Regions from separate parts of the Pseudoalteromonas sp. 120-MNA-CIBAN-0494 genome, predicted to be linked through region 1. Evidence: predicted binding sites of a transcription regulator. Region 1 holds the regulator's gene; the other holds the start of a gene.

What was found. The regulator FliA, encoded in region 1, starts transcription of late flagellar genes. The targets are predictions, from matches to a motif close to CTAAAGNTNNNNNNNNNNNNGCCGATA.
Region 2: AAEY55_RS06710 (DUF5610 domain-containing protein) is a predicted target of FliA. The motif match lies at 2,626-2,652, and genes of this name have one in related genera.

Annotation. Positions count from the first base shown of each region.
Region 1 covers NZ_JBEOOE010000004.1:53,745-68,054, reverse strand. Annotated here, with positions in the region: gene fliQ (flagellar biosynthesis protein FliQ) at 1-1, shown strand, start outside; gene fliR (flagellar biosynthetic protein FliR) at 4-783, shown strand; gene flhB (flagellar biosynthesis protein FlhB) at 793-1,923, shown strand; gene flhA (flagellar biosynthesis protein FlhA) at 1,996-4,107, shown strand; gene flhF (flagellar biosynthesis protein FlhF) at 4,128-5,618, shown strand; gene AAEY55_RS04700 (MinD/ParA family protein) at 5,611-6,471, shown strand; gene AAEY55_RS04695 (RNA polymerase sigma factor FliA) at 6,498-7,208, shown strand; gene cheY (chemotaxis response regulator CheY) at 7,249-7,632, shown strand; gene AAEY55_RS04685 (protein phosphatase CheZ) at 7,648-8,409, shown strand; gene AAEY55_RS04680 (chemotaxis protein CheA) at 8,425-10,602, shown strand; gene AAEY55_RS04675 (chemotaxis response regulator protein-glutamate methylesterase) at 10,654-11,829, shown strand; gene AAEY55_RS04670 (flagellar motor protein) at 11,822-12,586, shown strand; gene AAEY55_RS04665 (flagellar motor protein MotB) at 12,595-13,554, shown strand; gene AAEY55_RS04660 (ParA family protein) at 13,567-14,310, shown strand, end outside.
Region 2 covers NZ_JBEOOE010000006.1:122,442-139,419, reverse strand. Annotated here, with positions in the region: gene AAEY55_RS06720 (RNA-binding protein) at 151-630, shown strand; gene murI (glutamate racemase) at 593-1,390, opposite strand; gene AAEY55_RS06710 (DUF5610 domain-containing protein) at 1,468-2,595, opposite strand; gene trmA (tRNA (uridine(54)-C5)-methyltransferase TrmA) at 2,763-3,866, shown strand; gene AAEY55_RS06700 (thiol:disulfide interchange protein DsbA/DsbL) at 3,930-4,568, opposite strand; gene AAEY55_RS06695 (thiol:disulfide interchange protein DsbA/DsbL) at 4,589-5,212, opposite strand; gene AAEY55_RS06690 (serine/threonine protein kinase) at 5,247-6,221, opposite strand; gene ccoG (cytochrome c oxidase accessory protein CcoG) at 6,273-7,703, opposite strand; gene AAEY55_RS06680 (hypothetical protein) at 7,984-8,343, shown strand; gene AAEY55_RS06675 (hypothetical protein) at 8,343-8,549, shown strand; gene AAEY55_RS06670 (UPF0149 family protein) at 8,598-9,185, opposite strand; gene AAEY55_RS06665 (type II secretion system protein N) at 9,207-9,965, opposite strand; gene AAEY55_RS06660 (type II secretion system protein M) at 9,969-10,442, opposite strand; gene gspL (type II secretion system protein GspL) at 10,439-11,647, opposite strand; gene gspK (type II secretion system minor pseudopilin GspK) at 11,644-12,630, opposite strand; gene gspJ (type II secretion system minor pseudopilin GspJ) at 12,630-13,304, opposite strand; gene gspI (type II secretion system minor pseudopilin GspI) at 13,305-13,682, opposite strand; gene gspH (type II secretion system minor pseudopilin GspH) at 13,682-14,266, opposite strand; gene gspG (type II secretion system major pseudopilin GspG) at 14,316-14,738, opposite strand; gene gspF (type II secretion system inner membrane protein GspF) at 14,804-16,039, opposite strand; gene gspE (type II secretion system ATPase GspE) at 16,042-16,978, opposite strand, start outside.

The DNA of each region.
Region 1 (14,310 bases):
GGTATGGAATTACCGTTTGCTGTCGTTATTCAATGGTTGAGTGACTTTTTACTGCCGTTAGTGCGCATTAGCTCAATGATTATGGTAATGGCTGGCCTTGGCGCTAAAAACGTACCTACTCGTATAAAAATGGGCTTAGCAATTGTTGTTACCTTTGTTGCTGTGCCTATGCTGCCGCCTGCTACTTTTACTAATTTGTTTTCGTTTGAAATGATTTTAGTGGTTATTCAGCAAATGCTAATAGGCATTGCGATTGGCTTTGCATCTACCTTATTGTTAAATACCTTTGTGTTAGCTGGGCAAATATTGGCTATGCAAACGGGTCTTGGTTTTGCCTCTGTGGTTGACCCCTCTAATGGTTTAAGTGTGCCTGCAGTAGGGCAGTTTTATCTTATTTTAGCGACCTTATTATTTTTTGTATTTAATGGTCACCTAATGATGATTCAAATGGTGATACATAGCTTTGAAGTGCTGCCAATTGATGGTAATTGGTGGTCGGTGGATCATTACTGGGACATAGTAACCTGGGGTGGCTGGATGTTTACCACGGCGCTTGTGCTCTCACTTGCACCGCTTACCGCTATGCTGGTAATTAATATGTCGTTTGGCATTATGACCCGCGCCGCGCCGCAGCTTAATATTTTCTCTATTGGTTTTCCGTTTACTTTAGTTGCAGGGCTTATCATTATTTGGGCGACCTTAGGTAACTTTGTATCGCAGTTTGAGTTTCAGTGGCTAAAAATGGTCGAGTTAATGTGCTCATTAGTGGGCTGCTCGCCTTAGGAGGTTATTGTGTCTGAAGATTCTGGACAAGAAAAAACCGAAGAACCCACATCCAAAAAAGTAGAGGATGCCAAAAAGAAAGGCCAAATAGCGCGATCCAAAGAGTTGGGCACTATGTTTGTGCTTATCTTTTCGGCTATTTCGTTGCTCATGTACGGCCCCGAAATTGGTAAAGGTTTGTATAACGTAATGGGTAGAATGCTTAGCCTTAACCGTAACGAAACCTACGACACCACCAAAATGTTTGCCGTATGGGGCGAAGTGGCCGATGCGCTGATGTTCCCTATGGCAATGTTTGTATTTATTATTGTATTAGCTGCTTTTATTGGTAACACCATGTTAGGTGGCTTTAATTTTAGTTGGCAAGCTGCTGCGCCTAAAGCTAGTAAAATGTCGCCCGCTAAAGGCTTTAAACGTATGTTTGGCCCCCAAGCTGGGGTGGAGCTGTTAAAGTCGCTGTTAAAATTTGGTTTAGTTGCCAGTTTTGCAGTGTTTTTAATTAATACCTTTTTTGATGAAATACTGCACTTAAGTGTAGAAAGCGCCCCAGGTAATATTATTCATGCCTTAGAAATATTGGCTTGGATGTTTTTAGGCTTGTCTTGTACCTTAATTATTATTGCTGCGATTGATGCGCCATTTCAAAGTTATAATCACAATAAACAACTTAAAATGACCCTTCAAGAAGTAAAAGACGAGTATAAAAACTCAGAGGGTGACCCACAAATAAAAGCGCGAATAAGGCAAACCCAGCGGCAAATGTCGCAAAAACGTATGATGCAAGATGTGCCCGATGCCGATGTTATTGTAACTAACCCTACCCATTACTCTGTGGCTTTAAAGTACGACACCGAACGTGCCGGAGCACCTATAGTAGTTGCCAAAGGAATTGATGAAATGGCAATGCAAATTCGTAAAATAGCGATTGGTAATGAAGTGCCTATTTTAGAATCGCCATCGCTTACTCGAGCGCTTTATCATACTGCAGAAGTGGGGGAGCAAATTCCGGATCAGTTATTTACCGCAGTTGCGCAAGTATTAGCTTATGTGTTTCAGCTTAAGCGCTTTAATAAAGGGCGCGGAAAACGCCCCACCAAACTTAATAAAAAACTGCCTATTCCTGACGATTATCAGTATTAATTTAAATAACCTATAACTTGGAATAGTTATTGCAATTTCAAAGTAGTGTCAATTTTTTGAAATTGTAGGGTTATGGGATTTAAAGCGGTATTACAACAATTTAACAAAGATAAAAAAGAGTATGCCAAAGGCGTAGGTACACCATTAATGGTACTTGCTGCGCTGGGTATGGTCATTTTACCTCTTCCTCCGTTCCTGCTTGATATATTATTTTCTTTTAATATTGCCCTTGCTTTGGTGGTGTTACTGGTAACTGTATACACCATGAAACCACTTGAGTTTGGTATGTTTCCGGCTGTGTTACTAATCGCCACTATTATGCGTTTGGCACTTAACGTTGCCAGCACCCGAGTAGTATTACTTGAGGGCCACAATGGTGGTGATGCTGCCGGTAAAGTAATTGAAGCCTTTGGCTCTGTGGTTATTGGTGGTAACTATGCAGTAGGTTTAGTGGTGTTTTTAATCTTGATCATCATAAACTTTGTGGTAATTACTAAAGGTGCTGGGCGTATTTCTGAAGTGTCGGCGCGTTTTACCCTAGACGCTATGCCGGGTAAACAAATGGCAATTGATGCCGACATGAATGCGGGCTTTATTAGCGCCGAGCAAGCCCGAGAGCGCCGCGAAGAAGTAACCCGCGAAGCCGACTTTTATGGTTCTATGGATGGTGCCAGTAAATTTGTAAAAGGCGATGCTATTGCCGGTATTGTTATATTAATTATTAATATTGTTGGTGGCTTATTTGTTGGCATGATCCAACACGATTTAAGCTTTGGCAATGCCATGGAAATTTATACCTTGCTTACCATAGGTGATGGCTTAGTTGCGCAACTCCCTTCATTATTACTCTCTATTGGTACTGCTATTGTTGTAACGCGTCAAAATGAGTCGCACAACATGGGCGATCAATTTAAGAAACAACTCGGTAACGAAAAGTCGTTATTTATTGCTTCAGGCATTTTAATCATTATGGGCTTAGTACCTGGTATGCCACACGTAGCGTTTTTAAGCTTGGGCGCACTATTAGGTTATTTAGCTTACTACACTCAACAAAATAAATTAAAAGCGGCAGCAGTACTTGCAGAGGAAACCGCTAATGGCAGCACAGTAGGTACAGGCATTGCCAATAAGCAAGAGCAAAAAGAGTTAGGCTGGGACGATGTGCAGCAAGTTGATGTAATTGGTTTAGAGGTAGGTTACCGACTTATTCCATTGGTTGATCAATCCCAAGGTGGTGAATTGCTAAACCGCATTAAAGGCGTGCGTAAAAAGCTCTCTCAAGAATTAGGCTTTTTAGTGCCGCCGGTACATATACGCGATAACTTAGAACTAGACCCAAATGCATACCGAATTACCTTAATGGGCGTATCAAGTGGCGAAGGCGAACTAAAACACGGCGACGAATTGGCAATTAATCCGGGGCAAGTATTTGGTCCTATAAAAGGGATTGAAACTAAAGATCCGGCTTTTGGTTTAGATGCGGTGTGGATCAAGCCAGATCAAAAAGATGAAGCGCAATCGCTTGGTTATACCGTGGTTGATTCGGCGACTGTGGTTGCCACTCATATTAGCCAATTACTCACCAATAATGCGGCGTTATTATTAGGCCACGAAGAAGTACAAAATCTATTAGATATGCTAGCAAAAAGTCACCCAAGGTTAGTAGAAGGCTTGGTGCCTGATGTATTGCCATTAACTACCATAGTTAAAGTTTTACAAAATTTATTAAACGAAGGTGTAGCTATTCGCGATATGCGCTCAATAGTACAAACCCTTGTAGAGTATGGCCCGCGTAGCCAAGATCCAGATGTTTTAACCGCTGCGGTACGTATTTCACTGCGTCGATTAATAGTTCAAGATGCAGTGGGCATGTCTTCAGAAATCCCTGTCATAACCTTGGCGCCTGAGTTGGAACAGATGTTGCATCAGTCATTACAAAATGCAGGCGACGAAGGTGCCGGAATAGAGCCAGGACTTGCAGAGCGACTTCAAGTGTCATTAAACGAAGCGCATCAAAATCAAGAAATGGCCGGTGAACCTTCAATACTGTTAACGTCAGGAATGTTACGCACTGTGTTATCTCGTTTTGTTAAGTACACCATTCCAGGATTGCGAGTGATGTCTTATCAAGAGATACCAGACGAAAGGCAGATCAAGATTGTTAGCTCAGTAGGCCAACAATAAGATTTTAAAGGGGTTGAACCATGAAGATTAAACGTTTTTTTGCTAAAGATATGCGCACAGCACTTAAAGAAGTTAAAGATGAGCTAGGTGTTGATGCGGTTATTATGTCTAATAAAAAACTCGCAAACGGCGTAGAAATTGTCGCAGCGGTTGATTATGACAAAGCAGCCCCTAAAGCCGCCGCGCCACAACAAAGTGTGCCGCTGCAGCAGCGTACGGCACATTCTGCCCACTCGCAAAGCATGCATAACTTTGTAAAACCAGAGCCACAGCGTGCTAGACCTGAGCCACAAGCAAAAGTAGCCGACAGCTTACAAGCATTATTAGAGCGCCAGTCGCCGCGTCCACGTTCAGCAGAATTGGCTTCAATGTTTTCGCAATCAGGTATAGATACCTCAGAGCATTATCAAGAGCCGGTCGCTAAACAACGCCCTACAAATATGTTTGCGCGTGAAGAAGCCGCGCAAGCACGCCCACAAACGCAAGCTGACAGCTTAGGTTTTGATGACCTAGACCGTGATTTTGATGAATTAGACACGCCAGTTGCGCAGACACACACGACTAAAAATACCGAAAGTGAAGCAATGAGCACAATGCGTGAAGAAATGAACGCAATTCGCCAGTTATTAGAGCACCAAGTGTCGGGTTTAATGCAGCAAGATATGGCGCGCCGTGACCCAACGCGCGCATGCATGATTGACCGCTTAGTAGGCATGGGAATCGATAAAGAAGTTGCTGAGCAAATGGCTTGTTTTGTACCTGAAGATGTTCCGCGTCAGCAGGGCTGGAAAGCGCTGTTAACTATGGTTGAAGATCAGATGCAAACCACGAATAACGAAATTTTGCGCCAAGGTGGTGTTTACGCATTAGTTGGCCCAACCGGTGTGGGTAAAACCACTACAGTGGCTAAGCTCGCAGCATTAGGTGCACAAAAATATGGTGCTGATAAAGTAGCGCTAATTACTACCGATACTTACAGAATTGGTGCTTACGAGCAGCTTGCAACATATGGCCGTATTATAGGCTGTGGGGTTAAACAAGTTAAAGATGCGAACGAACTGGCTGAAGTGTTATATCATTTACGTAACAAGCGCTTAGTACTTATAGATACCGCAGGTATGAGCCAACGTGATTTACGTTTAACTGAGCAGCTAAATACCTTAATGCGTAATCAGCGTGTGGATATTCGTAATTACTTAGTATTAAGTGCCACTGCGCAAATAAATGTGTTACAAGAAACCGTAAGACACTTTAAAAAAGTACAGTTAAGCGGTTGTATTTTCACTAAACTCGACGAATCATTAAGTTTAGGCGAGATAATTAGTATTGCGATTCAAAATCGCCTGCCAATAGGGTATCTTACTAATGGTCAACGAGTACCTGAAGATATTCGAGTTGCAAATGCAGAAAAACTAGTGAAAAAAGCTGAGCAATTATATTTAAAGAGAACAAAAGTACAACATTCACGACACCAATCAGTGGCGTCGAGCACAGTAGAGATGTATGATTAACACAGTATTAGATCAAGCAAGCGGCCTGCGTAAAATGAGCAAAAATAATAATAACGGCGTTAAGGTTATCGCCGTCACTGGCGGTAAAGGTGGCGTTGGAAAAACAAATGTATCGTTAAATACTGCGATCGCTTTAGGCCAGCAAGGCAATAGAGTGTTAGTGCTTGATGCCGATTTGGGTTTAGCCAATTGTGATGTAATGCTTGGACTACGTGTTGAGCGTAATTTATCGCATGTGTTATCTGGCGAATGTGAGCTTGATGAAATACTAGTAGAAGGCCCCGCTGGGATCAAAATAGTACCAGCGACGTCGGGTTCACAAAGTATGGTTGAGTTGTCGCCTGCAGAACATGCTGGGCTTATTCGTGCTTTTAGCGAACTCAATACTGATTTTGATATATTAGTTGTTGATACCGCTGCCGGTATATCGGATATGGTGCTGAGTTTTTCTCGCGCTGCACAAGATGTTTTGGTTGTGGTATGTGACGAGCCAACTTCAATAACCGATGCCTATGCACTGATCAAAGTATTAAGCCGCGAACATGGCGTGTATAAATTTAAAATTGTTGCCAACATGGTGCGTTCATTACGCGAAGGGCAAGAGTTATTTGCAAAGCTATCAAAGGTTACAGACCGATTTTTAGATATATCAATGGAGCTGGTTGCAACCGTTCCTTATGATGAAAATATGCGCAAAGCAACACGTCGTCAAAAAGTAATTGTTGAACTGTTTCCTAGTTCTCCAGCTGCACTTGCCTTTAAAACATTAGCAACAAGAATAACAAAGTGGCCAATACCGAACCAGCCTTCGGGTCATTTAGAATTTTTCATTGAGAAACTCGTTAACGGCTAACTATGACTACATTGGTGAATAGAGCTATGGGATATGAATCAACACAAAATTTAAATATGATTGTTGAAAAGCATGCTTCATTAGTAAAAAAAGTAGCATGTCATTTAATTGCTCGTTTACCCCCTAGTGTACAACTCGATGATTTAATTCAATCAGGAATGATAGGATTAATAGAGGCGTCAAAAAACTTTGATGCCACTAAAGGCGCTAGTTTTGAAACCTTTGCGGGTATTCGTATTCGGGGCGCTATGCTTGATGAAATGCGCCGTGGAGACTGGGCTCCTCGCTCAGTACATCGTAAAAGCCGCCAGGTTATAGAAGCTATTTCAGCATTAGAAAGCAGCCTGAATCGTGAACCTACAGACAGTGAAGTTGCCCAAAAGCTTGAAATTACACTAGAGCAATATCATCATATTTTAACCGATGTTAATTCCAGTAAAATCTTGGGAATAGAAGATTTAGGTATTGATGAGGATGTTATAACACCTGTTGGGCACGATTTAGCACTAGACAAACCCTTTAATAATGTTAAAAATGAAAGGTTTAATGAATCTTTATTAAGTGCAATTAAATCCCTACCAGAGCGAGATGCAATGGTGCTTTCGTTGTACTATAACGATGAAATGAATTTAAAAGAAATTGGACAGATACTCGATGTAAGTGAGTCGCGTGTAAGTCAGATACATGGTCAGGCGATGATTAAGCTAAAAGCAAAAATCAATGACTGGATAAATTAGAAGTAAGTAAATACAGGTTTAGGCCTCACTGGAGGATGTTTTGGATAAAAACATAAAAATTCTTGTTGTTGATGACTTTTCAACGATGAGACGTATTATTAAAAACCTATTGCGTGATTTAGGGTTTACCAATGTTTTAGAAGCAGATGATGGCTCAACTGCTTTACCTATGTTGCAAAATCAATCATTTGACTTTGTAGTAACAGATTGGAATATGCCGGGCATGCAAGGTATTGACTTGTTAAGAGCAATACGCGCAGATGACAAATTAAAGCATCTTCCGGTTTTAATGGTTACTGCAGAAGCTAAAAAAGAGCAAATTATTGCAGCAGCCCAAGCAGGTGTTAATGGTTATATTGTTAAGCCATTTACTGCGGGTACATTAAAAACTAAATTAGAAAAAGTGTTCGAACGCTTAGGTTAATAAGGGGAGAGGCTTATGTCAGCACCTGCTGCGCCTCAGATTACTTTAGAGCAAGCACGTCAGCTGGTCACTTTTTTAGAAAACGGTGAGCAACATAAAGCTGATCAGTTAATTTTAGAAACTGCTTCTCAAGAACAATCATATTTGTTTGCAGAAGTAGGTAAATTAACGCGCCAGTTGCACGAGTCTTTAAAGGGTTTTGAGCTTGACACCCGCATAACAGATTTAACCACTGATGCAATTCCGGATGCTAAAAAGCGACTTAACTATGTCATAGAAATGACAGAAAATGCCGCCAACAAAACCATGGATGCGGTTGAAGCGAGCCTGCCTTTAGCCCAGCAATTAGCTGATGATATTTCGCATATCAAGCCAACCTGGGATCGGTTAATGAGCCGCGATCTTGAACTTGGTGAATTTAAAACATTGTGTCATAGCATTGATAAATTTATGAACAGCTCGCATCTTAAAACCGATGAGTTGCAAGTATTAATGACTAATGTGTTAATGGCTCAAGATTATCAGGATTTAACCGGGCAAGTAATTCGCCGTGTTATTGAGCTGGTACGCGAAGTTGAAGAAAGTTTAATTCATCTGTTAACTGCGTTTGCAGCACAAGATGAAAACGATAACCAAGAGCAACAAAAAACAGAAAACTCGATTGCCGCACAAGCATTAGCAGGCCCAGAAGGCCCTATTATTGATAAAGAATCGCGTGATGATGTTGTATCTGATCAAGACGAAGTTGATGATCTTTTATCAAGTTTGGGCTTCTAATAGGAGAGTAACTGCATGAGCTTTGAAGTCGATGAAGATATATTACAAGATTTTTTAGTTGAAGCTGGAGAAATCCTTGAGCTTTTATCTGAACAATTAGTTGAACTGGAAAATAACCCAGAAGATACTGAATTATTGAACGCTATTTTTAGAGGCTTTCACACTGTTAAAGGTGGCGCGGGCTTTTTAGCGATGTCAGAGCTGGTAGATGCCTGCCATGGCGCAGAAAACGTGTTTGACTTACTGCGCCAAAAAGTGCGAACGGTTAACTCTGAGCTAATGGATGTTATACTTCAAGCACTTGATACTATTAATGAAATGTTTGCTACGATTAAAAATCGTGAGCAACCAGAGCCTGCCGATCCTCAGTTACTCGAAATATTACATAAATTAGGTTTACCGCCCACAGAAGAAGAGCTTGGTGGTGACACTATTGCGCCAGTAATAACGCAAGATGCTAATTTAGATGATGACCCTTTTGCATTTGATGAGTTGTTTGATGCACCCAGTGCAGCAACAAACGCTACAGCAAACGATGCGCATATTGATGAAATTAGCGAAGATGAATTCGAAAACTTACTTGATGCACTTCATGGCAAAGGTAAAGGCCCTGCAATAAAAGAGTCATTAAGTAATAGCAGCGACTTAAGTGGCGATATTACCGACGATGAATTTGATAGCTTATTAGATGAGCTTCATGGAGTAGGAAGTTTTGGTGCGGTAAATAAAACTCCAAAACCTCAAGCAGCTCAAAGTCCGGCTGCTAGCACTAACGATGATGAAATAAGTGACGATGAGTTTGAAGCTTTACTAGATGAGCTGCATGGCAAGGGAGCGGCGCCAAAATCTAAAGAAAGCGCGTCAACACCTGCACCTGTAAATAAAGTTACGGCTCCTAAAGCAGCTGTAGTTAAAGTCTCACCAGTAGCAGTTGATAAAGTTAAGCAGCCACAAGCGGCTGTTGTAGCAGCAAGTGCTAATACCAATACCGCTGCGCCAGTTGCTAAAAAAGCGCCGCCTGCACAAGCTGAAACAACAGTAAGGGTTGATACTAAACGCCTTGATCAAATTATGAATATGGTGGGCGAGCTTGTATTAGTACGTAATCGTTTAGTGAGTTTAGCCACCAGTTCAGAAAGTGAATCTATGAGTAAAGCAATATCTAACTTAGATGTTGTTACAGCTGATTTGCAAGGCGCGGTAATGAAAACGCGAATGCAGCCAATCAAAAAAGTATTTGGCCGTTTTCCGCGTGTTGTTCGCGACTTAGCACGTACCTTAAATAAAGATATTAATTTATTGCTGGTTGGCGAAGAAACCGATTTAGATAAAAACCTAGTTGAGGCACTGGCCGATCCATTAGTGCATTTAGTACGTAACTCGGTTGATCATGGTATAGAAATGCCAGATGATCGTGAAGCTGCGGGTAAACCGAGAACAGGTACCGTTACGCTTTCTGCTTCGCAGCAGGGGGATCATATTTTGCTTACCATTAAAGATGATGGCGCAGGTATGGATGCTGAAAAACTAAAACAAATAGCAATTAAAAAAGGTGTGCTTGATCAAGAGCAAGCAAGCCGTTTGTCTAACACCGAAGCTTACAACCTGATATTTGCGCCAGGGTTTTCTACCAAAGAAGCAATATCTGATATTTCTGGTCGTGGTGTTGGCATGGATGTGGTTAAAACTAAAATCACCCAGTTAAATGGCTCGGTTAGCATAGAGTCAGAACTAGGTGTGGGCACTATACTTGAAATTAAAGTACCGTTAACTTTGGCTATTTTACCTACCTTAATGGTGGTAGTGAGTGAGCAAACATTTGCACTACCATTAGCAGGGGTAAGTGAAATATTTAACTTGGACCTTACTAAAACGAATGTGGTTGATGGTCAGTTAACTATTATTGTTCGTAAAAAAGCAGTGCCTTTATTTTATTTAGAGCATTGGCTAGTGAAAGGTGCCGATCGTACAAGCCGTAAAGCGCAAGGGCATGTGGTTATTGTGCAAATAGGTACACAACAAGTTGGCTTTGTGGTTGATTCGTTAATTGGTCAAGAAGAAGTGGTTATTAAGCCGTTAGACGCTTTATTACAAGGTACGCCTGGAATGGCAGGTGCCACTATTACTTCGGATGGTGGTATTGCACTTATATTAGATGTACCGAGTATGTTAAAACACTACGCAGGTAAATAATAAAGTAGACGTATACTTTATACGTCTACACAATAAAAATAAGAGAGCAAAATGGCCGTTAAAGTTTTAGTTGTTGATGATTCGAGCTTTTTTCGCCGTCGAGTGAGTGAGATTCTTGAATTAGATAGCGAGATTGAAGTAATTGGCTTTGCCGTAAATGGCCGAGATGCTGTAGAGAAAGCAGCTAGTTTACGTCCTGATATGATCACTATGGATGTAGAAATGCCGGTGTTAGATGGTATAAGTGCTGTAAAAGAAATTATGGCCAGTAACCCGACGCCAATTTTAATGTTTTCTTCGTTAACTCGCTCCGGTGCAACTGCAACTTTAGATGCACTTGATGCTGGTGCTATGGATTTTTTACCGAAAAAATTTGAAGACATTGCTCGCAATAATGAAGATGCCATTAAGCTGCTGCAAAGCAAAGTAAAAGAAATTGGCCGCCAACGTATTAGACGTGTTGCTAGCCCTAGACCCTCTAGTATAAACAAACCTTTATTTACACCTACTTCAGCGCCAAGTGCATTAGCAGCAAGGTTTGCACAAACAAATAAAACAGCAACAACAGTAGCACAACCAGAGCGAAGCTTTAATAATTCGCCAGTAACTAGTCGCAGTGCAATAGTAACAAAGCGCGCGAGTGGCAAGCACTATCAACTAGTTGCAATTGGCACATCAACCGGTGGACCTGTTGCGTTGCAAACTATATTAACTCAGCTTCCTGCTAACTTTCCGCATCCTATATTGTTAATTCAGCATATGCCTGCTGCGTTTACTCCGGCTTTTGCGGCACGCTTAAATAGTTTGTGTAAAATTCAGGTAAAAGAAGCGCAGCAAGGAGATCGACTGCAAGCAGGTGTGGCTTACTTAGCACCGGGTGGCCAGCAAATGATGATTGATGGTCGTGGGGCAAGTAGAACACTACGAGTTTTTGAAGATAACAGCGAGCGCATTAGTTACAAACCAAGCGTTGATGTAACCTTCGCCAGTGCCGCTAAAGCGTATCAAGGTGATGTATTAGCTATAGTATTAACTGGTATGGGCGCAGATGGGCGTGAAGGCGCTCGTATGCTTAAACAATCAGGGGCAACCATTTGGGCACAAGATGAAAAAAGTTGTGTTGTTTATGGTATGCCACAAGCAATTGCTAATGCTGGTTTAGCGAGCGAAAGTTTGCCATTAGATGAAGTAGCAATACGTTTAAAGACAGAGGTGGGCTGTGGATAAGCTTTCCGTACTAGGTTTACTTATTGGCTTAGGCGCCATTGCAATAGGTTACTCGTTAGAGGGCGGTGTGGTATCGGCATTATTTAACGGACCTGCGTTGATCATTGTACTGGGCGGCACATTGGGTGCTGTAATGTTACAAACATCAGCCAGTACTTTTAAAAAGATGCTAGAAATTACGCACTGGGTTTTTGTATCGCCTAAATACAATATTGAAGATGCCATAGAGCAAGTAAAAGGATGGTCACATAAAGCACGTCAAGAAGGTTATTTAGCCCTTGAAAACGAAGCGCTTACCCACCCAGATGCCTATGCTGCAAAAGGGCTTGGATTATTAGTTGATGGTTGCTCAGATCAAAAACTGCGCGATACGTTAGAAATAGATTTACTGTTAGAGCGCGAACGTCTGCTAGAGGCAAGTCGTGTTTATGAAGCTATGGGCGGTTATAGTCCGACCATAGGTATTTTAGGGGCCGTGCTTGGTCTTATTCAGGCAATGTCGTTTATTACAGATCCGCAAAAGCTTGGAGCCGGTGTTGCCACTGCCTTTATAGCAACTATTTATGGCGTGGGTTTAGCTAATTTATTATTTTTACCTATGGCTAATAAGTTAAAGCAACGGGTTGAGCAAAAAATGCTTTATCACGAAATGCTTGCCGAGGGCGTAATTGCAATAAGCCAAGGCGAAAGCCCAGTAAGCATTGAATTAAAGCTTGAAGCCTATCGGGTTGACCGCCCAAATGTCGTGGTTGAGTAGCAGCTATTATGTTACGTCGTCGCTTGCGCAACACCACTACTAAAAGTCAACACACAGAACGTTGGCTGGTGTCTTATGCTGATTATATGACGATTATGTTTGCCTTTTTTGTGGTTTTGTACGCAATAGCAATTAACAAAGAAGAGAAATTTCAAGTGCTGTCCGATTCGATTGGTTATGTATTTGATAAGTCAGCCCGTCAACATTCGCAGCAAGGAACTGGGGTAAATGGCGACGCAATATTGACAGACAGAGTAACCCCAGAGCAAGAAGTGCTCTACGGCGAAAGTATTTTAAAAGAAGAACACGGGCCAAAGCTGCTGGACGGACAAAGCGATACCAGTAATATTGAGCAAAAACACCTTGGCAAACCACTCGATAGTTTGTTGGCTAAGCTGCAATCGTCATTAATAGATGAAATACGCGATGGTGAAGCAAGTTTAGAACTCAGCCAAGATTGGCTGATCATTGAGCTTAGTTCTGGCATGCTATTTTCAAGTGGCAGTAGTGTAGCGCAAGTTCGAGCTAAGCAAGTTGTTAAAATAATTAAAGATATAATTGCTCCGGTAGATAACTATATTAGAGTACGCGGCTATACTGACAACCAAACCATAGGTAATGAAATGTACCGCTCGAATTGGGAGTTGTCGGTGGCGCGTGCAACAGCCGTTTTAGTTGAGCTTGAAAGGCTAGGTATAAATTCAGCGCGAATGGCGATTGAGGGATATGGTCAATATTCTCCTTTTGCCACTAACGATACTAAGCAAGGGCGTGCTGAAAATCGCAAAGTAGTTATTGCCCTATCTAAATATGGGTTGCCACCAACAGCAGAAGTAGTAAGCGTTGAGCCGCAACAAGTAGTCGTTAAACCTGAGCCTGAAGCAGAATTACCCTCTGACGATAATACAATAAAAATAATTCGTTTACCCCATGGCGGTATTCGTATATCGACTCGAAATGAACTGTAATTAGGATGCAATGTGAAGATTTGGACTGTAGCAAATCAAAAAGGTGGAGTAGGGAAAACCACAACCGCGGTTAGCCTTGCAGGTATTTTAGCATCTCAAGGTAAGCGCGTATTATTGATTGATACCGATCCTCATGCCTCATTAACCTATTACTTTGGCATTGATTCTGAGGATTTAGAGGTTAGCGTATACGATATTTTTGTACGCGGAACTAGCATGCAAAGCGAAGAAATACTCCAAGCATTATGTCCATCTAGTATTGAAAACTTAGATATATTACCCGCCACTATGGCTATTGCTACCCTAGATAGAAGTATGGGCAATAAAACCGGCATGGGATTAATATTAAAAAAAGCGCTTGCAAAAATAAGCGAATATTACGACTATGCAATCCTCGATTGCCCCCCAGTACTTGGCGTATTAATGGTTAATGCGCTAGCTGCGAGTGAACGCATTTTAGTGCCGGTACAAACCGAGTTTTTAGCGCTAAAGGGGCTCGACAGAATGATGCGTACTATGCAGTTAATGCAAACATCTCAAGCTAAAAGCTATGAATATACTATAATTGCCACCATGTACGATAAGCGCACGAAAGCCTCGTTAGAGGCATATAAAACACTGCAAAATACTTATACTGATAAAGTGTGGCCGGGCGTTGTTCCGGTAGATACCAAATTTAGAGACGCCAGTTTAGCGCAACAAGTTCCAAGTGAATTTTGTCCACGGTCTCGCGGGGTATATGCCTACAAGGCATTG
Region 2 (16,978 bases), on a different contig from region 1:
AACATGATAAAAACATGTATAAAACGATGCTTTTTCACCCTGTTTTATATTATTTACTATAAATTTTATTGCTATGTTGAATTAAGGCGTTAAGATAGCAAGTTCACAATGTTAAATTAATGTTTATTTCCTGTTTATTGGTAGATCAAAATGAAATTACCCGATCAAAAATCTTTTATCCTCTCAGTTATTCTTGCTGTTGTTGGTTTTGTTATAGTTAAGTTCGCACTTGAAAGCCTAGAGTTAGACCCTGCACTACTATTTGCTGTTGGTTTGCTCATTGGTGGTATTGTTATTGCTGCGATGTCGTCTGACGGTGTAGTAGAAGCCGAAGTAAAAACCAAAACGCTTTATGTTGGTAACCTTCCTTATCGTGCAAACGAAGGTGTGGTACGTGCTTTATTTGAAGAGCAAGGCAAAGTGTTCAACGTTCGCTTATTAAAGGACAAAAATACAGGTAAGCGTCGTGGCTTTGGTTTTGTTGAAATGGCGCAAGCTGATGCCGACAATGCAATAGCGCAGTTAAACGATAGCGAGTTCCAACAACGTACCTTAAAGGTACGTGAAGCAAAACAAAAACAAGAAGATGATTCTAACGCTCTTCGTTCTGAGCCGGATCAATCAGTGTAACTAGCTTTACAGCTAACTTACTACTCACACTAGCCGTTGCATAATATTGCAGCGGCTTTTTTGTATCTGCAATATTGTTATTCGTTAAATTAAGCTGGCTAATTAAGTAATGAACTCGCTTAGCAATCGCTGCACCTGAATCAAGTAGCTGCACTTTCCTATTAAAGTACTGACTAATCGGCTCTGCCAAAATAGGAAAATGCGTACAGCCTAATACTAATACATCTATAGACTGATCTATGTTTAAACGATCGAGTTCTTGGTGCAGTTTAGTTGTATCTAAACTTTGTTCGAAAAACAGACGCTCGGCTAAAGTAACTAGTTCAACGCTACTATATAAGCTAACTGCTATATTGTTGGTATGTTCTTGTATGAGTGTGCGCGTATAGGGACTTGATATAGTTGCTGGAGTTGCCAGTAGGCCGATATGTTTAGATTGTGTAAGTTGCGCAGCAGGTTTTATCGCCGGTACCACCCCCACTATAGGAATAGTAGTAATTTGGCGCACTGCCCCAAGCGCAGAAGTAGAGGCGGTGTTACATGCAATAACAATTAAATCTACATTAAGCGCTTGCTGGTTAATAAAGTGAATGAGTGCGCATAAGCGGTTAATAATCGTTTGCTGTGACTGAGCGCCGTATGGCAATAGCGCATTATCCATAAAATAGCTGTATTGCGCATCTGGAATACTTTGCTGAATATGTTCAAGTACCGTAGTACCACCAATACCTGAATCAAAAACCATTATGTGCGCTGACAAACTACTGTCCTTACTCTAAGTTAAGAACGGCAGTTTGCCATGTGATTTTTATAAAAGAAAGTAGTTTAGTAGTACAACTATTGTTGATTGGCTAGCTCGTCCGTTGCTGCATTTAATTGATTAAGGTTTTCGAACATAGCTTTGGTGTAATCTACCAATTTATCTATTTCTGCTTGATCTTGATTTAACCACTGCACAATACCCGATAACTGGTTTTGTATGCCCAGCTCTGTGGCTTTATTAAACACAGCTTTTAAGTCGTCGTTAAACGGCGCTAATTTATCAGCTACTGCTTTTTCAGGAACTGGCTTGTACTCTTCGTAACCTTTAACTGTAGCGACTGTTTTGGTTTGTCGTAAATCCATTGAAAAAGCCACCAGCTGTTCGTTGCCTAAGCTTAGTGCTTGCGCCTCTTCAAATGCTTTATCTAAGTCACCACTGAAAAAGGTGCTACTTACACTTTGTAAGTCAGCCATTAGCTCATTAATCGCCTTTTGTTCATTCTCATTTAAATCGCCATTAACCGACATAGAAAATGACAACTCACGAGACTGCGACGACTCACTTACAAAAGATTCACTATTCCCATTTTGCTGATAACGACTGGCTGATTGTGACTCATAAGCATCAGCAAAACTAATACTCACTTCGTCTCCTTCGGCGGTAGTAAATTTATATTCTGCTTTGTTACTTAAACTTGCATACTTAGCTTGGCTAACAGAGACACTGGCGGGTTTAGGATTAAATAAATCGTCTTCAAATTTGTCCAGGCCATTAAATATGCCTTCTTTAGATTTATTAATACCCTGTGCGATATCGTCGTTAAACACGCCATTGCCTTTTAATTCATCAACCGCGTCATCAATCCCTATTTGCACACCTTTTCGAGCATCACCTAACATACCTTTGAGTTTTTCATCGTCGGCACCATTGGCTTTTGCTTTACGTACTGCACTGGTAACGAAGTCTAAAACGTTTTTAACGATTTCATCAAAATCAAAAAGCGGTTTATCTTTTTTCGGCTCGCTTATCGGTAAGCCAAGAGCTTGAGCCATTTTGTCACCGAGCACTTTGGCAGCAAGTTCTTTACCGCGCTGCTGATAGTTATCTTGAGGCGACTGTATTGTAGGTTGCTGTAAAGCCCCTTTATTACCGTATTTATTAATATTGTGGTTTGGAACAAAGCCAAAGTTACCGATTTTCATGATCCGACTCCTATCTATGCTTGCCTTACTTATCGGCACTGTAAGTTATTTCTGTAGCTAGATGCTCAAAAAAAAACCAATATATATTTCATCAAAACTAGACAAATACATCTCGCTCCCTACAATAGCGCCGATAAACAGCTCTCAAAGATAAGGTTATAGCGTTAATGGCAGTTATTAAAATAGACACCACACAGTACGATGCGCAGTTAAGCGAAAAAGAACAGCGTATTGCTGCCCAATTTCAACGTTTTGGTGTGGATAAACTTGAGGTATTTAGCTCAGAGCCGATTAACTACCGCCAACGCGCTGAGTTTAGAGTATGGCACGATGGTGACGATCTGTTTCATATAATGTTTGATCAACAAACTAAAGACAAAATTCGCGTTGATAGCTTTGACCCTGCCGCTCCTTTGGTAGGTGAAGTGATGCAAGTAATGATTGATAATTTAAAGTCGTGTGAAATTTTGCGTCGTAAACTATTTCAGATTGATTACTTATCTACGCTAAGCGGTGAGATTTTAGTGAGTCTGTTATATCACAAGCCACTTGATGAGCATTGGCTGAGTGAAATTAACGCGCTTAAAGAAAAGTTAAGCAATAAGTATAAAATTGACTTTATTGGCCGTGCCCGCAAACAAAAAGAAATGCTTGGTGATGACTACGTTACCGAACGCTTAAACGTGAATGGCCAAGAACTAATATATCAGCAGGTAGAAAACAGCTTTACCCAGCCAAATGCCAAAGTAAATATTAAAATGCTAGAGTGGGCGCAAGACTTATGTAAGCCACTTAAAAATGATTTACTTGAACTTTATTGTGGCAACGGTAACTTTTCTATCGCGTTAGCGGGTTCGTTTAATAAAGTGCTGGCAACCGAAATATCAAAGTCGTCGGTACACTCAGCGCAGTACAATATAGCGCAAAACAAAGTTGCCAATTTAGATATTATTCGCATGTCGAGCGAAGAGTTTACTCAAGCCATGAATGGCGAGCGTAGTTTTTCTCGCTTAGAAGGTATAGATTTAAACAGCTACAATTGTCAAACCATTTTAGTTGATCCGCCACGTGCCGGTATGGATACTCTAACGTGTGACTTAGTAGCAAATTACGAAAGTATTATTTATATTTCGTGTAACCCAGAGACACTAGAGCGCGACCTTGATCACTTAACCCGCACCCATGAAGTTAAACGCTTTGCGATTTTTGATCAATTCCCTTATACGCACCATATTGAGTCGGGTGTATTTTTACAAAAAAAGAATATTTAAAATTACCAGCTAAAAATTACCCATAAAAAAAGCTCCTTAGGAGCTTTTTTTATGGGATTAACTTTACTTGCTTGCCAAGTAGTTAATTAATTTAGTGATATCTGCTGGTTCGCTAATACCCGATTCGCGGCCTAGAAGTAGTTTGTACTTACCATTTACGATAAAAGTAGGCACGCCACGCAATGCACCTTTCTCTTTAAAGTAGTCTTGGTCGCGCTTCATTTTTGAGCTTAATGTACGTACCGAAAAGCTTTTAAATAACTTATCGAACTTATCGCCATCAACGCCTTGGGCTACAAACACATCTTTTACGTCGGCTAGCTCATTAAAATTTGCGCGCTTGGTATGAATGTGGCTAAAGATAGCCGCAATAATTTTATCTTTTTGTGGTAACACTTCAGCCGTTGCTAACGCTTGGCTAATCATTTGTTGATGCTCGGTATCGCGTACACCAACAAAATCAACGTGGCTCTTTTTAAACTTTACGCCTTTATCAAGCATTGGTTTAATTTCGGCTACCAGTGGCTCCATGTTATTACATGCAGGACAGTAAAATGAGAAAAACTCTTTCACTTCTGGTTTTTTAGTTGCGCGCTCAGACACAACCTCATAATGCACACCTTCCTCAAAGGTTGCTGCAAAACTTGTTGCAGCAAAAGGTAGTAATACAGCAAGCAAACCTGCTTTAACTAATTTTATCATTATTATATGGCTCCAATATTTTATAGTGCGAGTAAAAATGAAACTAACTCATCAAGCTCTTCTTGGCTCTTGATGGTATTTAGATTGATTTTATATTTGTCGTTTACAATAAAAGTAGGAACGCCTGTTAACGCACCTAATTTTGAGTATTTATTTTGTTTATCTTGCATTGCTTGTTCAGCTGCAATAATTGGCATACTGGCAATATCTTGATCAAATGTATCGCTACTAATGCCATTTATATCTAATAATTTTTTTAGATCTTTAATTTCAGTCAGTGGTGCGCGCTGAACATGAATACTTTTAAAAATCTTGTCTGTAATCGTATCTACTTGTCCGTGCTTTTTAGCAACTAAATAAGCTAGGCTCAAGTTACTTTGTGCTTGTGGTGATACGCCGCCTAAAAAGTTAACGTGATTTTTTATAAACACCGCACCTGTAGGTAGGTTTTCTTCAATTGCGTGTGCAACCGGTTCAAACTTGAAACAATGCGGGCAATAAAACGAAAAGTATTCGGTAACTTGTGGTGTAGTACTTTTTTCGATATCGATAACTGTATATTGATTACCTACTTCAAAGTTTGCTGCAAGTGCTGCAAAAGGTAGACAAAGAAGTAGTAGGCTCAGTTTTAATTTTTTAAGCATTAGTCTCTCGTTGTACATATTTTTGAATAAAATGTTATGGCAATAATTTTAACGGTGCTTCTTGCAATGCGGCAAGCTGCTCTTTAAGTGCTAAAATTTGTTGCTCCCAGTATTTGTCATCGGCAAACCATGAAAAGTTCCGCACAAAAGCCGGATCGCTCCATCGTTTTGCAACCCACCCCATGTAATGGATGATACGCATAGCCCGAAGTGGTTCGATCAACTTAAGCTGTGAGTGATCAAAATCACAAAATTCTTCATAGGCGGTTACTAAGGTATCTAACTGTAACAGCTGCGTTTGTCGATCGCCACTTAGCATCATCCATAGATCCTGAATGGGTGGCCCCTGGCGACTATCATCTAAATCAACAAACATTAACGCATCGCCTGCCCATAATATATTGCCAGCATGGCAATCCCCATGCAAACGTATCGTTTTTACATTGGTATACTGTGCTTGCGCCTGCTTAATAACCAAATCTAAAATGGTATAAAAAGCAGTTTCTAATCCCATAGGTACTAAGTTACTTTTTTGCAGATGAACTTTTGCTGTATGTAAGTACTCTTCGCAGGTTAGGGTGGGCCTTTGTGTAAATGGTTTTGTTTTAGCAACTTGGTGCATTCTGCCAATTAAGCGCCCTAGTACATCAAGTTGATCTAAGTTATCGACTTCAAATAAACGCCCGCCAACACTTGGAAATAAAGTAAATAAATAGCCTTGGTGTTCAAATAAGCTTTGCCCGTTATATTCCATTGGCGCAACAACCGGTACTTCGGCCTCTGCTAACTCAAAGGCAAAGTAATGCTCTTCTTGTATTTGCTCCTCGCTCCAACGCTCTGGACGATAAAACTTAACAACGTAGCGTTTTCCGCCTTCTGCTACAAATTGATACACTCTATTTTCGTAACTATTTAATGCCAATAAACCAGACTCAACATAAATACCAACACTTTCTATGGCATCAAGAATTAGATCTGGTGTTAAATCAATAAAGCTAAATTTACTCATACACTTCTTATATAAAATAAAAGCGGGGAACACCCCGCTTTTTGTTAAACTTTACCGCGCTTTAAAAAAGTTACTCGACTGTGATATTTGATTGTCGGGCTCGCCTACCGGCGATAGCACAAAGTTAAATTCTGTCATTGGCGCTTTTAAGTCATACGGATCCATAACCAGTGATAAAGGCACATTGTGCGATTGCCCTGCGTTAACCCTAAACGTTTGTTTACCTATGTACTTAAAGTTATCGAGCCCTTGCACTTTAATTGTAAAGGTTTGCTCATACTGCGCTTTGTTGATCACTTTTAAGGTGTAGGTGTTTTCTACCAACCCTTCAAAATTAACCCTATATAACTGATTACGATCGCGAATAATATCAAATTCCATCGTTTTACGCAGCGCAATATTGGCAACCAAGGCACTGGTTAAAATAACCAGGATCACTATATAACCAATAATTTTTGCCCGCAGTGGGTTGGTTTTATTCTCTGGCGTTTCTAAGTTTCGCTCAGTGGTATAAGAAATAAGTCCGCGTGGATAATTCATTTTATCCATCACCCCATCACATGCATCAATACAAGCGCCACAGTTAATACACTCTGCTTGTAAGCCATTACGTATGTCTATACCGGTTGGGCATACTTGCACGCATAAATTACAGTCAATACAGTCGCCTATTTCTAAATCTTGGTGTGCCACTTTGCGCGAGCGTGGGCCACGGCTTTCACCGCGTTTTTCATCATACGATACTGTATAGGTATCTTTATCAAACATGGCTGACTGAAAACGTGAGTATGGGCAAATATGTAAACACATAATTTCGCGCATCCACCCAGCATTACCGTATGTACAAGCAGCAAAAAAGATAATACTCATTAAGGCATAGCTACCGGCATTAAAGGTAACAAAGTCAGGGAGTAGCTCACGAATAGGGGTAAAGTAACCAACAAATGTAATTGCTGTATATAAAGAAAACAAAATCCAACTGGTGTGCTTAGCGGTTTTGCGCCAAAACTTATCAAAGTCCATTGCTCGTTGGTCGAGCTTTTTACGTTGGTTTGCCGTACCTTCAAACTTTTCTTCAAACCAAATAAAGGTAAAAGTCCACACCGTTTGTGGGCAGGTATAACCACACCACACTCGTCCATAAAATGTAGTGACCAAAAACAAAGCAAACGCGGCCAACATAAAAATAAAGGCGAGTATGGTAAAGTCTTGCGGCCACAGGGTTAAACCAAAAATGTTGTATTTTTGACCTATTAAATCAAATAAAACGGCTTGCTCACCATTAAAATTTATCCAAGGTAGCAGCATAAATGCCAACAGACCTAAAAAGCCAATTCGCTGCCTAAGAAGTTGGTGCAAGCCATTAACAGCACGCACGTAAATACGATTACGTGGATTAAACCGATCCTGTTGCCCGCTAAGATCCGGCTTTTGAATCTTTACTTCAACTGGTATATTTTTTACTTTAATTTGTTTGTCCATCGAAGTTCCTCAACACCGCTTGGAAATAAAAATTCAGCTATATTCAAGGTTTACCTTATAGTGTAATAACGTACTTATTACGTATAATATTTATAACAAGACTTGAATACTTTCAGATATTTCAGAAATATCTAACTGCTGTTAGCTATTATAACAATATTGGCTAAAATTACTGGCATAGATCGCTAATAATTTATTCACTTTAGTTACTTGCTTTTCAAATGCATTTTATTACACTGCAGCATCATTTTATGTTATTTGGATCAAAGTTTACCCAACTATGAAAAAATTTATTATTTTGGTAATAGTAGTCCTCGCCTTTTTCACAGTCGATCACCCTTTGGTGAAAGAACCTCGTGAGCGGTTATTTAACGATGGTATTGACTTTTTAAGTGATGCGAGCAAAGTGAATCGCAGCCCTACTGCCAGTATGGCTAAAAACGAAATTAGTGCGCAGTTAACACTGTCTGAATCTGAGCGTGAGTACACCGAAAAAACATTTACTACCGATGACTCAATAAGATTATTTCACTTACGCTACTGCCGTGAGCGCGACTTAAACCTATATTTTTATGATGAGCGCTTAAACACTGTATGTAAAATAGTATCCGGCTCACTAGAACACATGCGAGGTAAATAATGGACTTTTCTGGATTAAATAAAAAGGCCAGCGACTCATTTCACCAGCAACGTAATATGCTTAAAAAACTCACGCAAGGTAAAACGCTAAAGTGCGAACAATGTAATGGGGTTTTAACACTCGACTTAGCCACCAGCGAGCCGGGCAAAGGGCTGATTAAGTGCAAGCAAGGCTGCACTGATATTATATTAGAGCTAGGCGCTTAAATTTATTTCACGGCTATATTTTAAGCTCAACTCATTACTGCGCCTAAACTACTCTTCCCATCCTTCATCTGTATACAAGCCACTATTAAGTGCGACTATTTCCACTAGCTCTGCAAAGCCTAGCGCAAAGTCGCCCATTAGCTCATATTGCTGCTGGCAAAGTAACTGCTCATCAATACTGTTTTGTAACGCTATTTGGCTAATGGTTTGCCCATCAAGTGCAAAAAAGCTTAATGTGGCTTGAGCACTTTCGAGGGCTTGTTTATATTCTGCCTCTAACGCGGTTGAACTTAATAACTTTTGAGTATATGACGTTGTTGCCGTTACAAAACCTGCGCTCCAATTACTGCAAAATTCGTAATTATATTGTGCTGGTAATTTATAGCCTACTTCAAATACTTGCTCACTAATTTGATGGTATAACGCCATAAATAAAAATAGCATTTCTTCATCTACATTATTAGCTGTATTAGGCAAAATTGCTGCCATCCACTCATGTACGTCTAGAGGCTCAGGAGAGCAAATTACGCCAAATAAATAACCTTGGCTTTGCGTTAGCGTCATCGCTTGAGACTGGGTGTCTAAAAATGTGCTGAGCTGCTTAGCGTGCTGCTCAGTAAATTGGGGTAATTGCATTAAAACTCTTTATATTAAACATTAAAAGTTGAGCGGGTAACGGCCTTGATTATCTGGACGACCTAAAAACTTAACCGCATCATGTACATCTTTTGGCAACGTGGCATCGGGCTTTACATAGCCTGATACTTTAAAGTCAAAATTAGCTTTTAGGGTTGCATCAGCTTCAAGCCCTAAGGTGTTATCTGGGTCGATAAGTATGGCTATGTCGCCCGATTTACAGCTTAGGTTACCACCAAGCGGGCCTATATTAAACCAACCGTTCAAACCTTGTACGTCAATATTAGGGCTCGCTATCTCGCCTTGCAGTGACTCACAATAAGGTGCGCCCGATGTATACTCTGCCAATTCCAAGATCACACGACCTTTAGCGGTTACAGGTAACGGAAGTTGTATGCGTTGCATCGCTCTTTCAACTGTTGAGCGCACTAATCCATTGGTTACTTTCACTTGCTTATTAAATAAACCAAAGCTCACATCTGCATAACCCGATATATCACTGTGCTCACGTGGGTCACCAAATTTTACATTGGCATTTAACTTACCGGTAAATAATGCCCACCCTGCAACATCCCAACGCACATTATTTAATTGCTCACCTTGGTAGCGCACTTGCATCATTTGCCCTTGCCAAATAGTGCCAACACTTTGCCCTACTTCAAGTTGCTTAGGAAAATAAGGTTTTGCTAGGTCAATGGCCACCGCTGCAGGTAACTTAATAATACAAAACACAATAAAACTAAGTAAAAATACAATGGATAAGGTTATTATTTTTTTCATTCATTACTTCTCTAATAGCAAACGGCTAACACGTACATAGCCCGACTCATCGTCACGGCTCAAATCTAAATTTTCGACCCGTAGACCATGTTGATTGACCAGTTCATCAAGCCACAGTATTAATTGATTAAACTCTACTGAGTCGAGCGTTAAACGTAGCGAGTTATTACTTGGCTGCATTTTACTAATATTTATTTTATAGCGTCCGCGGGTGGCGTTAACTATTTGGCTAATGTTTTGACTATTAACCACTTGTGTATTACCAGCGGCCTTGAGCTTTACAATACTTTCGTCAACCCACACTAGTAGCTCTTGCTGTTTTAATTGCGATTGCTCAGCACTTGCTATTGCATTATTTAAGGGTCTAAAAATGCCCATCACTAAAATAAACACAATAAAAATACCACTCGCAACGATTATTAACTGCTGCTCTTGCTCTTTTAGTGAGCGCCAATGTTTAATTAACTGCTGCTTCATACTGCACCTCGCAGTTTAATTTCGCCAACCACAAAGTCACCATCGTTACTTAACGAGCCTTGATCAACCGTTAACCCTTGCTGTTCAAGTATGGCTTTAACTTTACCAAAGGTTTGAAAGTCTTTTGCGCGTGCTCTCATACGTAATTCATTACGTTTTTTGTCATAACGCAGTGTTTCAGGGGTAAAATTACTTACCTGCGAAAACACCCCCACTAATTCTGTGGTTAACTCTAAAAATCCAGCGTCGCTGGTATCTTGTATTTTTGCCAGTGCACCTTTAATTTGGTTTTTAATAAGGTGTGGGCGAACCTTAGTTCCCGGAAATGCCTTTTGGTAGCGCTCAATTACCTGTGCTTTAGCAAGTTCTAACTGGGTATTTAGCTGATGCAACTCTATAGCTTTAATCGTAATACTCGCTACTAAGGCAACGCTGGTAATAATGGCAGCACTTTTCCAGTACCCCCACCATAAGGTGCTTTTCTTTTTAAGCTGATACATACCTTGGCGAAGATTAAACTTAGTATGCTCTAGTTGCTTAGCAAATAAGGCCAGCGGTAGGTCGTAATCACTGGTTTGAGCCTGTAAGTTTACCGTTTCAGGAAACTGAGTCGCCGGACTAAAATGCTTTACATCTGGATTACCCATTGCTGTTAAGTAACCATTTAACCAGCTCGTCTCTACTGCACTTATACGCCATGGGCCTTGTTTAAATAACCACTGATTATTAAGTGCTATTGCCGTTACTGTGTCCTCATCTGCTGGGGGTAATAACAAAGCATCGGGTAATATTTTATATACCGATAAATTATGCTCTGCAAATAGCGCTAGCCACGCCTCAAACCATTCGCGGTCGGTCATAGCAACACGAACAGCATGCTGCTCGCCAATCATCACTGGCTCACCTACAGCAATAAATAGCTCATCTATATCGCACGCTATATCTTCTTCGAGCATATAAGGCAAAGCTTGCTCTAACTTACGATTCCATTTAGTCGGTAGCATTACCGTTTTTAATTGCACTTGGTCACAAGGCAATAATACAACGACTTCGCGCCCTAGCGATTTTTCGCTCAGTTCGTTTAAATAACTGGCATTAACTAGCTCACCACTGGCTATTATTTGTTGTTCTTGTGGTGAGTATATTAACCAATTAAGTAACTCTTGTTCGGTTTGACCCGTGCGGATCAACAGTATTTCTGTCACTGTACGCCTCCAAATTTTCGCGCCAGTATCGTTACGTCGCCGTCTTTGGCGTGCAGTAATGTGGTCATCGAAAAACGCAGATCAACAAAGTTTGCCTGCGTTTGTAATTTAAAATATTCGCTATTAATACTAAACAATTTTTCTACCGTTTTGACGTTTTGCCCGCCTTGCTGCTGAACTTGTTCAAAAAAGGCAGCTTTACTTTCAAAGCCTGCATCTGGGCGAGCAGCAATCACAGCTTCAGCACCCGATACACTTAGCTCATCTATAAGGGTACTTAAAATGAGTGCTTGCTCTGCTGCTAAGGTATTCACATTAATAGACAATAAAGTGCTACCAGGTATTACACAAACATAAGGCAGCACTTTTTCCATTACTAATGGGTTAAAACCTTTAACCAAACGCAGCTCTGAGGTTGATGCAAATAAGCTATTGGCGGTCATGTACGGAAATTGACGCGACAAGTATTCCCCTTCTTCTGCTCCTGAACGGTATGTAATGCTGTTTTCGTCTAGCCAATCAAACACACTGTCAGCCATGGTTTCCTCTGACTCTTGTGCCGGTAAATCTTCAATATTTTCAAGTAATGCGAACAAGGCCTTGTGCGCTGGATTGGTTTTGCTAGCACTATTTAAATCTGGTTCTACGGCTATAGCATTTAAGTTTAAACATGCTTGTAAATCCGTTATTTTTCCGCTTAGTGTGCCGTTATCAACTGGGTAAGGTATATCGCCTTGCTGCGCCCATATTTGATCTAATGTGGTTTTGTCAGGATCGTCTCTTTTGCTTTTAATCAGCGCTTTTATGGCAAGCTCTTCTGCACCATAGGCATACCACTTAGCTTGTTGATGACCCTGTAAGTTAGTACTTTTTTGCACTTGCACCATTAAGTTAGCACTCATTTCTACGGCTAAAATGGCCGCTAATGCAACAATAAACAGCACAATAACAAGTGCGGCTCCACGAGAAGAACGCAGCCCCATTACTGCCCACCTTCTTGCGGGTTACCTTCATCGGCCAGTGCATCATCAGTTGATGGGCTCGATGGTAGAATTTCTTTACCTTGTCCTGGCACTAAAAATACTCGCCTAATTGGCTCTGCCTCTATTTGTTGCAGCGTAACAGCGACCGCTTTGGGGAGCGCTTTAATTTGCCACTTAGCTTGCCATTCGTTTTTATCGTCTAAAAATTCAAACTTTAGCTCTTCAATGTTTTTTAAAACAACCTGTACACGCGGCTCCATATTGTCAAGCTGATCAACATATACCCGGTACACTCGCTCCAAGTTGTCGTTTATTACGCGATAACCCACAGCTTGTAATTCTGAGCGTGGTAATAAATTAATTGGATTTATCCAGCCGTCGCGCACAAAGCCAATGCCATCATATTGGCTATCTAAAACATAGCGTCCGGCTAGCAAATACTGCTCTTGCACATCGCCTGCTTCATTGCGTACAGCACGTTTGGTCATTTGACTAAAATCTTGATCCATTAACCTAAAGGTGGTTTGCAAACCATTTAGCTCGGCTATTTTATCATCCGAAGCCTCTTTGGCGCGGGTAGTGGTATCTAGTATTTGGTGCGTGGCCATAATAACAAAGCCTAAAATCCCCAAGGCTACCATCACTTCAAGTAAGGTAAATCCGCGTTGCTTCACTTATTTTTTGCCTTTATTTAAATAAGTTGCCAGCTCATATATTGAGTGTTCGTATTTTTCATCACTAAATATATTAATGGTTAATTTTACAAAGTCTTTATCTGCGGTTTTACCTATATCTTGGCGCCAAAACCATTCAACACCCGCCATAACTTCACTACCGCGCACGCCGTCTTTCCCTTCCCATTGTTCGCCTTTGGTACGCTGCTCTACCATAATGTTTTCGGCAACCCATGAGGCGTAAGTTTGCTCTTCTATGCTAGATAGATGATGAATGTGCTCACTGGTTGCTTGCATTGCTGCAATACCTGCCATAGCACAAATACTCAATGCCACTAGCACTTCAAGTAAAGTAAAACCTTTATTATACTGGCGCATTATTCGGGCTCTCGGCGTAAATTCACTGGCGCAGTAAACTCGCCTTCAATAAAGTAAACCGGCTCGCTTTGCTCTTTTAATTCGAGTGTTAATTGAAATGCACTTACTTCTCCCGAAGATAGTATTAGCACTTGCGGAATTTTAAACTTTTTAAGCTCCAATAAGCTGTCTTCGTCTCCGCTCATTAGCTCACGCCAATTTGCTTGCTCGAGTAAGTTATCTTGCGCCCAAGCTAAGTCGTCTAGGTTAAGCGCTAGTTTAAAGCGTGGATCAAATTCAACCGGCTCAAATAATGCTTCTCTGACAAAGCTTACCCACTTTTCACCATCAAAAACTAAAAACTCAAATACGTTGTTGTCTATATGAAAACCCAATTCAACTTGGTTTAAAATAGCAAATTCTGATGCCATATTAATGGTGGTATGCAGCCTAAGCGCTTGAGTATCTAACTCATCCTCAGCGCCGCCTTCTAAGCTATATACCACCATTTTTGTGGCAAAAGCGATGATCACTAATACCACTAAAATTTCGATTAAACTAAAGCCGCGGCTTTTTGCACGCAATCTCTCAGAGCTTACTTGCATAGTAAGCCCTGGATATTAGTATATAAATACACTGCGCGATTGATGGCCATTACTGTTTTTCTTCATCCCAGTTACCAATGTCGTCATCGGTGCCTGCTTGGCCATCTGGACCTAAAGAAAAAATATCAAATTTACCAATTTCTCCTGGGCTAATTAACTGATAAGTATTGCCCCACGGATCCTCTGGTAATTTACTAATAAAGCCACCATCTGGAAAACGTTTTGGTATTGGCTCTATGCTGGTTTTATTAACCAATGCTTCTAGGCCTTGCTCGGTACTTGGGTAGCTTTTATTTTTAAGTTTGTAAAGGCTCATTGCATCTTCAAGCTGCTGAATATCTAAGTGTGCTTTGTCGATAGCGGCCTCTTCTTGTTGACCCATAATATTAGGTGCCACAATTGACATGATCATGCCAATGATAACCAGTACGACCATCACTTCTAGCAAAGAAAAACCTGATTGTTTATTCACGTAATTACCTCATTATTCTAAAAACACTAAACAATGGTTTATTAAACCATTAATTTACTTTTAAGTTAAAGCCCTACAGCTTTATTCATTGCCATAATTGGCTGTAAAATTGCCATTACTATAAATAATACAATAACCGCCATTAAAGCGATCATTGCGGGTTCTAATAGTTTTAGCGATACATTAACCATACTTTCAAATTCGCGATCTTGGTTATTAGCTGCGCGTTCTAACATTTGCTCCAGCTCGCCAGATTTTTCACCGCTGGCTATCATATGTAGCATCATTGGCGGAAACAATTTAGTTTGCTGTAAGGCCGCTCTTAAACTTGCCCCTTCACTTACCCTATCGGCTGCATCGGCAACAGCTTTTTTAATTTTTTCGTTGATCAGCACTCCACCCGCAATACGCATACCTTCAAGTAGCGGTACCGAGCTTGATGATAAAATACTTAAAGTTCGGGCAAAACGAGCGGTATTAATACCTCTAGCTACTTTACCAATACCGGGCATATGCAATATTTTATCATCCCACCAAAAACGAATTTTAGGCTGTTTTAAAGCATGCTTAATCCCTATCGCTAGGGCCGTTATTACAATTAAACTAATAAACCAATAATTTTGTACAAAATGACTTCCCGCCATTACCCACTCAGTGGTCCAAGGGAGTACTTGCTTGGTTTTCTCAAACGTTTTAAGTATTTTAGGTACTACAGTACCTAATAAAACCGACACAATTGCAATAGCAAACACCACTAAAATAATGGGGTACACCATAGCTTGCGTTATTTGACTGCGCATATATTGGCGCTGTTCGGTGTAATCGGCAAGCCGGTTTAGTACTTGGTCTAAATGCCCTGACTTTTCGCCTGCGGCAACCATAGCGCGGTATAAATCGTCAAACACATGCGGAAACTCACTCATACCGTCGGCAAGGGTATACCCTTCCACTACTTTTGAGCGAACCGACATCAGCATGCGTTTTAAACGTGGTTTTTCACATTGCTCAGCCACAGCCATTACCGCACCCTCAACTGGCAGAGCCGATTGAATGAGTGTTGCTAACTGGCGAGTTATAAGCGCCAAATCTGAGGTTGATATAGTAGGTTTAAACAAACCGCCAAGTAATGACGTTTTTTGGCCTTTAACCTGTTTATCACTTTGCGCCGCGGGTACAACTTCGAGCGGCGTTAATTTTTGATCGCGTAATATTTGGCGAATTTGTTTTGCTGTATCCGCTTCTAAAATGCCTTTTTTTTCTTTGCCTCGGCCATCTAAGGCACGGTATTCAAACGCTGCCATTATTAGCCTTCCTCACGGGTAACACGCAATACTTCTTCAAGTGTTGTTTTACCTGCAAGTACACGGCTACAGCCATCTTGACGAATACTTGGACTGAGCTTGCGAATGTATTTTTCAACGCTTTGCTCGCCCTTACCATTGTGGATCATTTCACGAATGGTTTCGTCCACCACTAATAACTCATGAATACCAGTACGGCCTTTATAACCATTAAAGTTACATGCTTCACACCCTACTGCACGGTGTATAGTTGGTTTACTTTCAAACGGTACGCCTAATAACTGGCACTCGCGCTCATCGGCTACATGTTCTTTTTTACAATTTTTACACAGTGTACGTACTAGTCGCTGCGATAACACACCGAGTAACGACGATGAAAGTAAAAATGGCTCCACTCCCATATCTTCCATACGAGTAATAGCGCCAGAAGCAGTATTTGTATGCAACGTAGACATTACCAAGTGACCGGTTAATGATGCTTGCACACCTATTTGAGCGGTTTCTAGGTCACGTATTTCACCTACCATCACTACATCGGGATCTTGACGTAAAATAGCCCGTAAGCCACGCGCAAAGGTCATACCTACTTTAGTATTTACTTGCGTTTGGCCAATGCCCGGTATTTCGTATTCAATGGGGTCTTCAACCGTTAAAATATTACGATCGCGAGAGTTTATTTGACTCATACCTGCGTACAAGGTGGTACTTTTACCAGAGCCTGTAGGCCCGGTTACTAAAATAATGCCATGAGGTTTACTAATTAAATTTGCAAACAATTCACGGTTTTGTGCGGTCATACCTAAATCTTCAAGATTTAAGTGCGCGTTATTTTTATCCAGTAAACGCAGCACAACACGCTCACCAAAACTCGATGGCATGGTTGATACCCGTACATCAACTGCACGCCCTGCAATACGCAAACTAATACGGCCATCTTGT